4 regions of the Kitasatospora sp. NPDC057940 genome follow, and region 2 is predicted to be linked to each of the others. Evidence: riboswitches for the same ligand, from Rfam matches in the RefSeq annotation. Region 2 holds a riboswitch; each other region holds the start of a gene.
What was found. A riboswitch is a leader RNA that binds a small molecule or an ion and turns the genes downstream of it on or off. The one in region 2 is predicted to bind cyclic di-AMP.
Positions count from the first base shown of each region.

Region 1: it holds a riboswitch for cyclic di-AMP, as region 2 does, so the genes downstream of both, ACFVTF_RS00095 (M23 family metallopeptidase) here and ACFVTF_RS38255 (transglycosylase family protein) in region 2, are expected to answer to the same signal.
Region 3: it holds a riboswitch for cyclic di-AMP, as region 2 does, so the genes downstream of both, ACFVTF_RS17685 (transglycosylase family protein) here and ACFVTF_RS38255 (transglycosylase family protein) in region 2, are expected to answer to the same signal.
Region 4: it holds a riboswitch for cyclic di-AMP, as region 2 does, so the genes downstream of both, ACFVTF_RS18500 (hypothetical protein) here and ACFVTF_RS38255 (transglycosylase family protein) in region 2, are expected to answer to the same signal.

Region 1 covers NZ_JBHVPH010000001.1:22,246-25,445, forward strand. The annotation lists gene ACFVTF_RS00090 (hypothetical protein) at 1-483, shown strand, start outside; gene ACFVTF_RS00095 (M23 family metallopeptidase) at 544-1,377, opposite strand; cyclic di-AMP (ydaO/yuaA leader) riboswitch at 1,390-1,548, opposite strand; gene ACFVTF_RS00100 (alpha/beta fold hydrolase) at 1,893-2,720, shown strand; gene ACFVTF_RS00105 (TetR/AcrR family transcriptional regulator) at 2,789-3,200, shown strand, end outside.
Region 2 covers NZ_JBHVPH010000058.1:8,973-12,172, reverse strand. The annotation lists gene eno (phosphopyruvate hydratase) at 1-381, opposite strand, end outside; gene ACFVTF_RS38255 (transglycosylase family protein) at 649-1,566, opposite strand; cyclic di-AMP (ydaO/yuaA leader) riboswitch at 1,572-1,739, opposite strand; gene ACFVTF_RS38250 (cytochrome P450) at 1,950-3,200, opposite strand, start outside.
Region 3 covers NZ_JBHVPH010000010.1:14,218-17,417, reverse strand. The annotation lists gene ACFVTF_RS17685 (transglycosylase family protein) at 1-1,243, opposite strand, end outside; cyclic di-AMP (ydaO/yuaA leader) riboswitch at 1,230-1,390, opposite strand; gene ACFVTF_RS17680 (hypothetical protein) at 1,825-2,802, opposite strand.
Region 4 covers NZ_JBHVPH010000010.1:212,053-215,252, reverse strand. The annotation lists gene ACFVTF_RS18505 (esterase/lipase family protein) at 1-815, shown strand, start outside; cyclic di-AMP (ydaO/yuaA leader) riboswitch at 1,106-1,272, shown strand; gene ACFVTF_RS18500 (hypothetical protein) at 1,275-2,621, shown strand; gene ACFVTF_RS18495 (hypothetical protein) at 2,640-3,200, opposite strand, start outside.

The DNA of each region.
Region 1 (3,200 bases), on a different contig from region 2:
CAGGAGGAGCGGCTGGCCAGGTTCGCCGCACTGGCGCAGACCGGCTGGCTGGACGAGGTGGACGAGCAGGGCTGGAGCCCGACCCGGGTGATCTCGGTCGGCATGGCCACCGACGGCGCGCGCCGGCTGCTGGAGCAGGGCCTGATGCGGCGCAGCTACCGCAACCTGGCCGAGCTGACGGCGCTGGGCCGGCCGATGCCGGACGAGCTGGCCGGGGACTTCGGGGCGTTCGAGGAGGCGGCGGTGGAGGCCGCGCTCGACCTGTACGGGGAGTGGACGGTGCCCGGGCTGCCGCGAATGCTGGTGGAGGAGTTCCCGGACCTCGCGCCGGAGCCGGGGCAGGAGGAGATCGACGCGTACCTGGCCGGGCTCGCGCAGGAGGAGTTCGACGCCCGCATGGAGGGGCTGGCGGGGCCGGCGCAGGAGGAGTTCGACGCGCACCCCTCGGAGTCGGCGGACCCGGCGGACCCGGCGCAGGAGTGACGCGGCGAAGCCCCGGCCGCGGTGCCTTCTGGTTCCGGCGGCCGGGGCTTCGCGGGTGCGTCAGGGGTTGAGGCCGCGCTGCTGGAACCAGGTCTCCGGGTCGACGGGGGCGCCGCCACCGGGGCGGACCTCCACGTGCAGGTGCGCGCCGGTGACGTTGCCGGTGGCGCCGACCTTGCCGATCTGCTGGCCGGAGGCGACCTTGCCGGAGCCCTTGATGATCGAGGAGAGGTGGCAGTACCAGATCTCGGTGCCGTCGGGCAGGGTCTCGACGATCCGGTAGCCGTACGAGCCGGACCAGCCGGCCGAGGTGATGGTGCCCTGGCCGACGGCGTAGACGGGGGTGCCGGTGTCCGCGGCGAAGTCCAGGCCGGTGTGCAGGTGGGCCCAGTAACGGGCGCTCTGGCCGTAGTGGGCGGTGAGGTGGTAGTCGCGCACCGGCAGGGTGAGGGCGGCGGCCTTGGCCCGCTCGGCCTCCTCGGCGGCCCGCTTGGCCTCGGCCTCCTTGGCGGCGGCCTTGGCCTCCGCCTCCTTCGCGGCCTGGACGCGGGCGTCCTCCTCGGCGGCGGTGCGCTGGCTGTCGGCCTGCAGCTGGATGCGGGCGGCGAGCGCGAGGCCGGGGTCGGCGGAGAGGGCGACCGGGGTCTCGTCCGGGGTCTCGATGGCGGGGGCGGCGGCCGGGGTGGCGGAGGCGAAGCCGGTGGCGCCCAGGGTGGCGGCGACGGCGGTGACGCCGAGCAGCGGGGAGGTCCCGCGGACCTGACGCGGCATCCGGTGCCGGTTGGTCTCGACCTCCGGGCCCGCGTACTCGGGGCCGTCCGGGCCGGGGTGGTCGAGGAGCCGGGTACCTGCTGCGAGGCCGGCCGGGTGTGCCGGAGTGTGCGTCGACGCCACGGAGGCGCGCTCCTTTCCTTCCTTCGCGCCTACCGGGTTAGCTGACGGGTTCGGAGCAGGAAGGTCTCCTACGGCCGGGCCGGAGCCCCGCCGATTCACCCCAAGGAACGTGGTTCCCCGGCTCCCTGACCTGCCCGGAGGCCGGTCGGCGGGATTAGGCGACGGCGCACGGTGCCGTCTGGGTACGGCGTTGACGACCGCGCTGCGTTATCAAACGTTAATCCTAGGAGGCCCTGATTCCAAGCCGTTCGCCCGGGACGACCTGAGACGGGCGGGGCATTCTGGGGCATGACGGGCGTTTTGTTCCCCTTGGGCACCCCTGGACCCCTTTGAACACCATTGACGCCACCTCACGTGATCGGACGTCAACGAACGACCCTTCACCTGCAAACCTTTCGCCGGCCTCCCCCGCTCCGTAGGGCGCGAAGGCTTGACGGCTAAGGCTATTAGCCTTAGCTTTATGGCTATCGGCGGCAGCGCCGAAGCCCGCACCGGCAACCCTCCGGAGACCTGCCATGAACGCCACCAGCGCCCCCACCACCCAGTACCTCGACGTCACCGGCGGCCGCCTCGCCTACGACGACACCCGACAGGGCGACGGCGCTCCCGTCGTGCTGCTCCCCGGAATGCTCGACACCCGCGCCGCCTACCGGCACCTCCGCCCGCTGCTGGCCGCCGCCGGCCGCCGGGTCATCACCATGGACCTGCGCGGCTTCGGCGAATCCTCGATCGTCTGGGACGACTACTCCCCCGCCGCCATCGCCACCGACGTCCTCGCCCTGCTCGACCACCTCGGCATCGACCGCGCCGTCCTGGTCGGCAACTCCTACACCGGCGCGACGGTCGTCAAAGCCGCCGGCGACGCCCCCGAGCGGGTCGCCGGCATCGCCCTGGTCGACGCCTTCGTCGAGAACCCCCCGCCCGGCGCGCTCCTGCGCGGTGCCCTCCGCGCCATGGGCTTCCTGACCGTCCACTCCCCCGCCTTCTGGGGCCTCTACCACCGCAAGCTGGCCTACCCGGGCGCCAAGCCCGCCGACTTCGACACGTACGTGGCCGGACTCGTCGCCGCCATGCGCACCCCCGGCCGCAAGACCGCCACCCGCGGATACGTCAGCGGGGACTCCGCGCCCGTCGGCTGGACCGCGGCCGTGCGCTGCCCCTCGCTCGTCATCATGGGCAGCAAGGACCCCGACTTCCCGAAGCCGGAAGCCGTCGCCGACCGGCAGGCCGCCGCGCTCGACGCACGGAAGGTCATGATCGACGGATCCGGGCACTACCCGATGGCCGACAACCCGCAGGCCACCGCCGACGCCCTGCTGCCCTTCCTCGCCGAACTCGTCTGAGCCCCGCCCGCCCACGTCAGCCCCGCCCCGCCACATCAGCCCCCTTCCACCGACGGAGAGCCCGCGCCATGCCCCGAGTAGGACTCACCCCCGAGCAGGTCGTCGACCACGCCCTCGCCCTCATCGACGAGCAGGGCACCGAGGCCCTCACCCTGGCCGCCGTCGCCGCCCGGGCCGGGGTCGCCACCCCGTCGCTGTACAAGCACGTCAGCGGCGGCCTCGCCGAACTGCGGCGGCTCATCGCCGTCCGGGTCACCGAGGAACTCGCCGACCGGCTCGCCGAGGCCGCCGTCGGCCGCAGCGGGGACGACGCCGTCGACACCGTCCTGCGCGCCTACCACGCGTACGCCACCGAGTACCCGCACCGCTACAACGCGCTCCCCCAGGCCCCGCAGCCGGACGACGACCTCACCCGCGCGGCCGGGCGGCTCGTCGGGGTGATCATCGCCGTCCTGCGGGAGTACGGCCTCGACGGCGCGG
Region 2 (3,200 bases):
GTCGCTGGCCTCGGAGGCGGCGTGCGCCACGGCCAGCGAGACGCCCAGGATCGCGTTGGCGCCGAGCGAGGACTTGTCCGGGGTGGCGTCCAGGTCGAGCATGGCCTGGTCGATCAGGCGCTGCTCGGTGGCGTCGTAGCCGACCAGCTCCGGGCCGATCTGCTCGATGACGGCCAGGACGGCCTTCTCCACGCCCTTGCCGAAGTAGCGGTTCTTGTCACCGTCGCGCAGCTCCAGCGCCTCGAAGGCACCGGTGGAGGCACCCGACGGGACAGCGGCACGGCCGGTGCTGCCGTCGTCGAGGCCGACCTCGACCTCGACCGTGGGGTTGCCACGCGAGTCGAGAATCTCACGGGCTACGACGACATCGATGGACGGCACGAGGCATCTCCTTGCGGAAGCAGGGTCCGGCTGACGTTGGGTGCTGCCGGCGGGACGATTGCGGAGTCGTTACGACCAGAGCCTAACCGCCCCGGCCCCCGGGGCCGCGCTGGCCTCGGTCCCGTCTCAGCGTGTGGCCCGGCTACCCACCAGTAGTTCACCTGCTTGCCCGAGCGAAGCGGGCGAATACGGGGGAATGCGGGCGAAGGGGGACGGGTCCCGTCCCCCTTCGCCCGCGTGGCGCGGGCCGCTCCTGGCCCGGGCCGCTCAGCCGAGGTGCAGCACCTGGCCGGGCATGATCAGGTTGGGGTTGCCGCCGACGGTGCCGCGGTTGCCGTCGTACACCGACTGCCAGCCGCCGGACACGCCCTGGGCGGCGGCGATCGTCGACAGCGTGTCGCCGGCCCGGACGGTGTAGTCGTGACCGCCCTGCGCGGCGGCGGGCTGCGCGGCCGGGGCGGACTGCGCGGGCTGCGCGGCGCGGGGCGCGGACTGCGGCTGGGCGGCGGGCTGGCCCGCGTACTGCTGGTAGACGCTCTGGTGGCTGGTCCAGTACCAGGCGCCGTTGTTCTGGTACCAGTACACCTTCGCGTCGGCGTCCCAGCCGGCCTTGCCGGAGAAGCCCTGGGTCTGCGGCTGCGTCTGCTGCGGGGCCTGCTGGACGGGCTGCTGGGCGACCGGCTTCGGGGCGGCCTGCTTGGCCGGCTGCTGGGCGGGCTTCGGGGCCTGCGCCTGCTGGGTCTGCTTGGCGGCGGGCTGCTTGGCGGGCTTGGCGTCCGTGGAGGTGTCCACGGAGGCCGGGGCGCCGCCCTTGGTCAGGCCGGCCTTCTGGGAGCAGACGGGCCAGGCGCCCGGGCCCTGCGAGGCCAGCACCTTCTCGGCGACCGAGATCTGCTGCGCCTTGCTGGCCTGGTTGGCCTGCGGGGCGTAGGAGGTGCCGCCGTACGCCTTCCAGGTGCTGGGCGTGAACTGCAGGCCGCCGGAGAAGCCGTTGCCGGTGTTGATGCTCCAGTTGCCGCCGCTCTCGCACTGGGCGACGGCGTCCCAGGTGGAGGCCGGGGCGGCGGAGGCGCCGGTGGCGGTGAGGAGCGGCATCGCGAGTCCGACGCCGGCCACACCGGCGACGGCGATGGCCTTCTCGGCCTGGGTGCGACGGCGGTGGCGGCCAGTTCCAACGAACAGCATGAAGAGGTCCCTCTCCGCACGCCTGCGAGGTGAGCTGTCGGGTTCGGACCGGGAGGTGGCCCGGCCGCCGAAAGCGGAAACGATTCCGCTCGGGCGGCTTCACCCCAAGCCGTTGGGGAACGGCAACAAACCTGGTTCCCCCGCCCCTGCCCAGGGTCTGGTCGGTTTCCCGTGGCGCGGCGGGCAGGATTCGGCGTTCCGCGCACGAGGTCCGCAGCTGCGAACTCCAGGGAGAGTAGACAGATCATCAGACCAATAACAAGCTCATATCGCCGATATCACACACAAATTACGGCGTGTGGTCAATCGCCTACCACCGGCGGCGGTATGTCCGGATTGATGCTGGTTCAGACCCGGCGTCGAGAGCCGCCGGAGACGTGTCGTCAGCGTGTCGGGGCGTCGGTCGGCGTGACCGGCGGCGCGTGCGGAGAGCGGGTCTCCGGAGTGAATTCGACCGGGAGTTCCCGCAGGCCACGCATGATCAGGCCGCCCCGCCAGCGCAGGTTCTCCGGGTTTTCCGCGAGCCGCAGGTCCGGCAGCCGGGAAAGCAGCGTGGCCAGCGCGCTCCGCCCCTCCAGGCGGGCCAGCGGGGCGCCGATGCAGTAGTGGATCCCGTGGCCGAAACCCAGGTGCGGATTGTCCGTACGGGCCAGGTCCAGGGTGTTCTCGTCCGCGAACCTGGCCGGATCGCGGTCCGCCGCGGCCAGCACCACCAGCACCGGATCGCCCACCGGGATGTCCACCCCGCCGATCGACAGCGGCCGCGTCGCGAAGCGCCACGTCGCCATCTCCACCGGCCCGTCGTAGCGCAGGAGTTCCTCGATCCCGGTGTCCAGCAGCGCCGTCTCGCCGCGCACCACCGACTCCTGCAGCAGCCTGCGCTGCTCCGGGTTGCGCAGCAGCGCGTACGTGCCGTTGCCGATCAGGTTGACGGTCGTCTCGAACCCCGCGAACAGGAGGATGAACGCCATCGCGGCGGCCTCGTTCTCGTTCAGGTGCTCGCCGTGGTCGCTCGCCCGGATCAGGCCCGAGATCAGGTCCTCGCCCGGATCCGCCCGCTTGCGGTGGATCAGCTCCAGCAGGTACGCCCGCATCCGCTTCACCGCCCGCCCCACGCCGCCGCGCTGGCCGCCGCCGTGCCGGATCATCATCCCGGCCCAGTCCCGGAAGTCGTCCTGGTCCTCGGCCGGCACGCCCAGCAGGTCGCAGATCGCGTAGATGGGGAGCGGGAACGCGAACTCGTGGATCAGGTCCGCCGAACCGCGCTGCGCGAAGCCGTCGATCAGCCGGTCCGTGAGCTGCTGCACCCGCGGCTCGAACTCCGCCACCCGGCGCGGCGTGAACGCCTTCGACACCAGCCGGCGCAGCCGGGTGTGGTCCGGCGGGTCGATGTTCAGCAGATGCGTCATCAAGTCCGCCTGGCGCTCCCCCGGAATTCCCACCCGCCCGGTGCGGTGCGCCTGCTCGCTGTGGTGCGCCGGGTTCTTCGACAGCCGGCCGTCCGCCAGCGCCTGCCGCGCGTCCGCGTAGCGGGTCACCAGCCAGGCCTCCACCCCGCTCGGCAGCGTCGTGCGGTGCACCGGGGCGTGCTCGCGCAACCAGGCGTAGGCGGGGTACGGATCGGTGGCGAACTC
Region 3 (3,200 bases), on a different contig from region 2:
TCTGGCCGTTGTTGGACCAGAACAGCAGGTCGCCCGCCTGGAGGCTGTCCAGCGAGACGCGGGTGCTGGCGGCGGCCTGGTCGGCGGCGACGCGCGGGACGGAGACGCCCGCGGCGCGCAGCGCGGCCTGGGTCAGGCCGGAGCAGTCCCAACCGCCGTTGCCGGTGCCGCCGTAGACGTACGCCTGGCCGACCTTCGACTTGGCGAAGGAGACCGCGGCGGCCATGCTGCCGGTGGCGGCCGGGGCCGGCGCCGGGGTCTGGGCCGGGGTCTGGGCCTGGGCGGCCGGCTTGGAAGCCGGCTTGGTGGCCGGGGTCTGAGCCGGGGCCTGGGGCTGGGCGGCCGGCTTGGTGTTCGCGGCGCCGCCGTTGGAGGTCTGGCCGGACTTCTGCGAGCGGTCGAACCAGGTGAAGTCCGAGCCGGACTGCTGGGCCTGGCCGCCGTCCTTGAACGAGAGGCGCTGGCCCGGGTAGATGCTGTCCGGACCCTCGGTCAGGGTGCCGCGGTTGAGCTCGTACAGCCGCTGCCAGCCGCCCTGGAGGTTGTGCTTGTCGGCGATCGAGGACAGCCAGTCGCCGGAGGCGACGGTGTAGTCGTCGGCCTGGGGCTGGGCGCTGTTCTGGGCCTGGTTCTGGCCCTTCTGCGCCGAGGTGCCGTCGGTGGAGTCGGCGGGGGCCTGCGCCTGGTCCTGGGCCGGTGCGGCCGGCTTGGCGGGCTTCGCGGCCGGGGCCTGGGTCTGCGCGGGCTTGGCGGCCGGGGTGGCCGGCTTCGCGGCGGGCTTGGTGGCGGTCGAACCGGCAGCCGAGCCGGTGGTCGAGCCGGCCGAGGTGTCGACGGCGGCCGCGGCGCCGCCCTTGGTCAGGCCGGCCTGGACCGAGCACACCGGCCAGGCGCCGGGGCCCTGCGAGGCGAGGACCTTCTCGGCGACGGCGATCTGCTGGTCCTTGGTGGCCTGGTTGGCCTGGGGGGCGTACGCGGTGCCGCCGAAGGCGGCCCAGGTGCTGGAGGTGAACTGCAGGCCGCCGTAGAAGCCGTTGCCGGTGTTGATGCTCCAGTTGCCGGTGCTCTCGCACTGGGCGACCTTGTCCCAGGTGGCGACGGAGGCGGCGGAGGCGGTGCCGGAGGTGAGGCAGGGGATGGTGAGGCCGACGCCCGCGACGCCGACGGCGGCGATCACGCGTCGGGTACGACTGGACGGACGGGTGCCGTTGGTGGGCAGCATGAAGACGCAGTCCTCTCCCACGCCTGCGAGGTGAGCTGTCGGATTCGGGCTGGAGTTGCCCGGCCGCGCTGTGGGCGCGGCTTCACCCCTAGCCCTGGATCGTTCCGGGGAACGGTCCGGGGCGACTTACCTGTGGGTCCCCCGCTCCTGCCGTGGTGCGTTTTCGCGCTGCCAGGACATCCGACGGCAGGACTCGGCGTCGCGGATGAACTGGGTTCGTGTGGCCACGAACGGGGAGCACGTTAAGCAGACTTAAGTTCAAACTGCAAACACCTGTGACGCGCATCACGGTTTGGCGAGAACGGTCGTTCCCTTCGCTTTTCATGATCGGAAATGATCGATTTCCGGCAACACGGCGAAGGGTGCGCGCAACTGTCTGCGCTTCAGGGAGTGGGTGACGGTGGGTCGGGTCGCCCGGGGGTCCGCCCGTCGGGAAGGTGGCGTGTCCACACTGCGGGCGTCGGGGGGCGTGTCGTGCGATGGCGAACAAATATGGACAGAACGGACATCACGCCTATTCCCCCCTTAACTCCCTTACGGGACAAGCGGGAAGGGCCCGGAACGTAGCCGTTCCGGGCCCTTCCCGCGTGCGGTGACCGCTACTACTGGCCGGCCGACTCCTCGGCGGCGGTGTGAGCGGCGTGAGCGGCGCGACCGCCCCGGCCGGAGTGGTCGGCGTGGGCGCCCTCGGCGGCCTCCGCCGCCTCGGCCTCGGCCTGCGCCAGGGCCTCGGGGGAGGGCGCGGGCAGCGCGGCCAGGTAGGTGGAGGCGATCAGCTGGCCGACCGTCGGGTAGGCGCCCAGCGGCGCCGCGGACGGGCAGCCGGTCTCCTCGGCGGCCGTGGCGAGCAGCTCGGAGTCGGCCTCCGGCCCGATCACCAGCGGGGCCAGCGCCGGGCGCTGGGAGCCGGTCTCCTTGAGGTGGTTGACGGCCGCGGCGACCGAGCCCGGTACGTCGAGCGCGGCGGGCACGACCGGGACGGCCAGCCGGGCCGCCAGCAGGACACCGGTGATGCCGGCCGCGGCAGCGGCCTCCTCGCCGCCGACGGTGGTCAGCACGACGCCGTCCGCGGCGGTCGCGATGGCGAACAGCCGGGCCCGGTCGGCACGCGCCAGGCCGGCCTCGGACAGGCGCACGTGCACGGCCTCGGCGAGCAGCGGGTGCGGGCCGAGCACGTCGGTGACGGGGGCTCCGTACTCGGCGGCGAGGGCGTGGAGTTCGGTCAGGAATCCGTGCGGGCCGGGTACCAGCGGCACCAGGACCGGCGCGGGCAGACCGGCCTCGGCGGCCATGGCCAGCAGTTCGGCGACGGTGCGGTCGTCGCTGTCGGCGCCCTGGGCGGCTTCGCCCGGGAGGTAGCCGACGGCGGTCTGGATGCCGTTCTGCTCGCTGCGGACGATCGACAGCAGCTCCTCGACGACCGAGCGGGACTCGGGCCCGGCGGTCGCGGGCACGGCGAGCACCAGGGCCGGGGATCCGGCCGGGATCTCGGGGCGCTCGGGGCGACGGTGGCGCCCCCGCGCACGGGAGCCTGGAGTGCGGACGGGCAGTGGCGCGCCCGGGATGGCTGCGGTGCTCATGCCGGAGATCGTAGGACATCGGCCCGTCAGGCCTGCATTCGGCTGCCGTTCGGGTTTCACGTGGTCATGGCGGGTGCGCCGCGCTCCCGTCGTGTCCGGCCGGGCGGTTTGCCCGCAATCCGGACATATCTCACCCAGCCCTCGAGCGATCGCCGCTGGTTGCCCTGACGTGTCCGACGGGGCGTCGAGTTGCTTCTGTGGCGCGTGAGATGTCTCACAGCCAGGAGGTCGCCTGACGGAGGGTCACGAAGGCGCGACTCCGGGCGCCTGAAGATCAACATTCAGCGGGGAACCGCTCACGGCCGGTTATCGAGAATCTGACGATTCACTCGGCTATGTCCGTTTACGTACCGTCAGGAGAAGGGACCGTGAAGAGTTCAGAACTGCCGGTGAAAGGC
Region 4 (3,200 bases), on a different contig from region 2:
GCACCGGCCACCGGGTGTTCGCCATCGGCTTCGCCCACAAGCAGGGCGACAACCTGCTCCAGGCGCAGGCCGTCGGCGACGCCGTCGCGCTGATCCGGGCCCGTCTCGGCGTCCCCCAGGTGGACGTGGTGGCGTGGAGCAAGGGCGAGGTCGCCGCCCGGGCGTACGTGTCCTCGGTGCGCCCGTCCTGGGGGCGGGCCTACGCGGGCGACGTGCGCCGCCTGATCACCCTCGGGGGCCCGAACGGCGGGCTCGACTACGTGTACGCGCACGGCTGGTCGTTCGACCTCGCGAGCTGGCCGGCCTGCGGCGGCACCGCCAACGCGCCGTCCCCGCACCTCTACATGACCTGCTACGGCACCTACACGGCGCAGCCCTGCCTCGGCGTGCTGCCCACCGGCGGCTACGACTGCTACCCGGGCCAGCGCCAGCTGCTCGCCCGCTGGGACGGCCGGTACGGGGTGGACGGCACCGCCCAGGACTGGTGGACCACCTACTACGGCGGCCAGGGCTTCTACACCTCGGGCCAGGGCATCCAGGCGGCGATCGACGCCGGTTCGCTGATCGCGCCGCTGCAACAGGCGGGCGTCCCCGCGTCGGTGCGCACCTACCTGCTCGCGGGCGGGTCCGCCGACATCCCGGGCGTGCTCAACGAGAACCGGGGGCCCAGTGACGGCATCGTGTTCACCGCGAGCGCCCTGGACACCACCGGCATCGCGACGATCGGCGGCACCCGGCTGCTCACCGGCCTCAACCACCTGGAACTCGCCTGGGCGCCGGAGGCCGAGAGCCAGGTCGACAACTGGCTCGCTTGACCCGTGGACCCGTGGACCCGTGGACCCGTGGACCCGTGGACCGGTGGACCCGTGGGCCCGTGGACCCGAGGCCCGTCGATTCACCGATTCGTCGTTCGGCAGCTCAACGGCTCCGCTGATCCGTCCCAACTGATCCACCACGCAGCGTCGTTGATCGACACCACTGTGACCTGTGCGACAACCGGCCCTGGCAGGTTGTCCGTTCACGCACGGCCTGCCTAGCCTGCAACCGTCGTCCGCCCTCGCGGACCCCCGCCGTCGGGACGCCGAGTCCTGTCCACCCGTCGGCCGGCAACCGAGCACCACAGCGGACGGGAGCGGGGGAACCAAGGTCAGCGCCCGGCCCGTACGCTCCCGCGTGCGGGCCGTGGCTAGGGGTGAAGCCGCTTCCACCGGCGGCCGGGCTGCCTCAGCCCGAATCCGACAGCTCACCTCGCAGGCGTCGCAGAGGACACCGCCATGCACCAGCCTGCCCGGCGCCGCGCGCCGCGCCACGCCCGCCCCTCCCACCGGGGCCGCAACGCCGCCCTCGCCGTCACCGGAGCACTCGCCGTCACCGGCGCCGGACTGCTCGGCCTGCCGGCCGTCTCCGGCGCCCAGGCCGCCACCACCCCGACCGTCACCCAGGACCGACTCGCCCCGGCGACCATGGTCGCCAACCAGGCCGCCACCGCCTCGCTGACCCTCCACTCCTCGGCCTGCTTCACCGCGAAGACCGTCGGCGTGGGCGTCCGGAACGCGGCCGGTGCGAACCTCGACTTCCCGGGCAACGCCTCCAACGTGCAGATCTGCCCGAGCGGCCTGTCCTTCACCAGCGGCGCGCGCGCCCTGCCGGCCGGGACGTACACCCAGTTCGGCTTCTGGCAGGACCTCGGCGGGGCCTGGCACAACCTGGCCTCGCAGCAGCTGGTGGTCTCCAGCGCCCCGGCGCCGACTCCGACTCCGACCCCGGCGCCGACTCCGACTCCGACCCCGGCGCCCACCGCGAAGCCGACTCCCGCCCCGACCCCGACCCCGACCCCGACCCCCACCGCGAAGCCGACCCCGACGAGCACCCCGAGCCCGAGCAGCCCGAGCGCCACCGCCGGCCCGTCGGCGGGCACCCCCGCCTCCCCGGTCGCCGGCAAGTCGCTGACCTGGTCCGACGAGTTCAACAGCCCGATCAGCTGGGGCTCGCGCTGGGTCGGCGACAAGAGCACCGCCTACAAGTACGGCAACCACAACCCGGACGACAACAAGCTCGACCTGCTGAACAAGAACAACGTCAGCGTCGCGAACGGGGTCGCCACCTTCACCGCCGCGCCCGGCACCACCACGCTGGAGAACGGCAAGCAGGCCTGGAACACCGGCTTCCTGACCACCGAGGGCTCCAGCGAGGGCTTCCAGGTCAGGACCGGCGACTACGCCGAGACCCGGGTCAAGCTGCCGTCCGGCTCCGGCGCCTGGCCTGCCTTCTGGACCTGGAAGAACGGCAACGGGGAGGTCGACTCCTTCGAGTACCACCCCGACAACCCGAACCTGCTGGAGCTGACCAACCACGTCAACCCCGGCAACCCCAAGTACTACACCGACGCCGGCGCCGTCGCGAAGGACCAGTGGGTGACCATCGGCACCTACTACGGCGCCACCTCGGTCGACTGGTACGTCAACGGCGCCAAGGTGTTCTCGGACGGCAAGGGCGTCGGCGCCAACTGGTCGGCGTACCTGATCCTCAACCTGTCGGTCGGCGCGGGGAAGTACCACCCGGCGCCGCAGGGCACCGCTCCGATCACCTTCGCCGCCGACTACGTCCGCGTGTACCGGTAGGCCCTCGGGGCTTCCGGGTCAGGAGCCGGGAGCCGTCTCGACCACCGTGATGTCGAACGGCTGCCGGTTGTTCCCCTCGTCCGGGTCGTCCACGCCGCGCACCGTGACCGAGCCGCCGGTGAGCCTGCCGATCGGCAGGTCCGGGGAGAGGCGCACCGGCACCAGCGCGGTCGCGCTGCGCAGCGGGGGCAGTCCGGCCGGGAAGACACAGCGCACCTGGCGGCCGTTGAGCCGCACCTCGCAGTCCTCGGGGAAGTACGGGCCCTCCGGGGAGACCCCGGGCGGCAGCGTCACCAGCACGGTGAACGGTGCCGCGGTGGTGTCCGGGCCGCGGTTGGCGATGAAGGCGTGGACGGTGGTGGTGCCGCCGGGCGGGGCGGCGTCCGGGTCGAGCCGGACCACCTCCAGATCGGAGCGGGACGCCGTGGGGGCTGCCGTGTCCACCGCCGGCCGGGGCTCGGGCCGGCGTGCCCAGGACGGGTCGGCGGTCAGCGTCGCCACCGAACAGCCGGCCGCCATCGCGGCGACGAGCGAGGCCGCGCGGAATCCGCAGAGCCTGCCGGCCTGCCCGGACTCGCC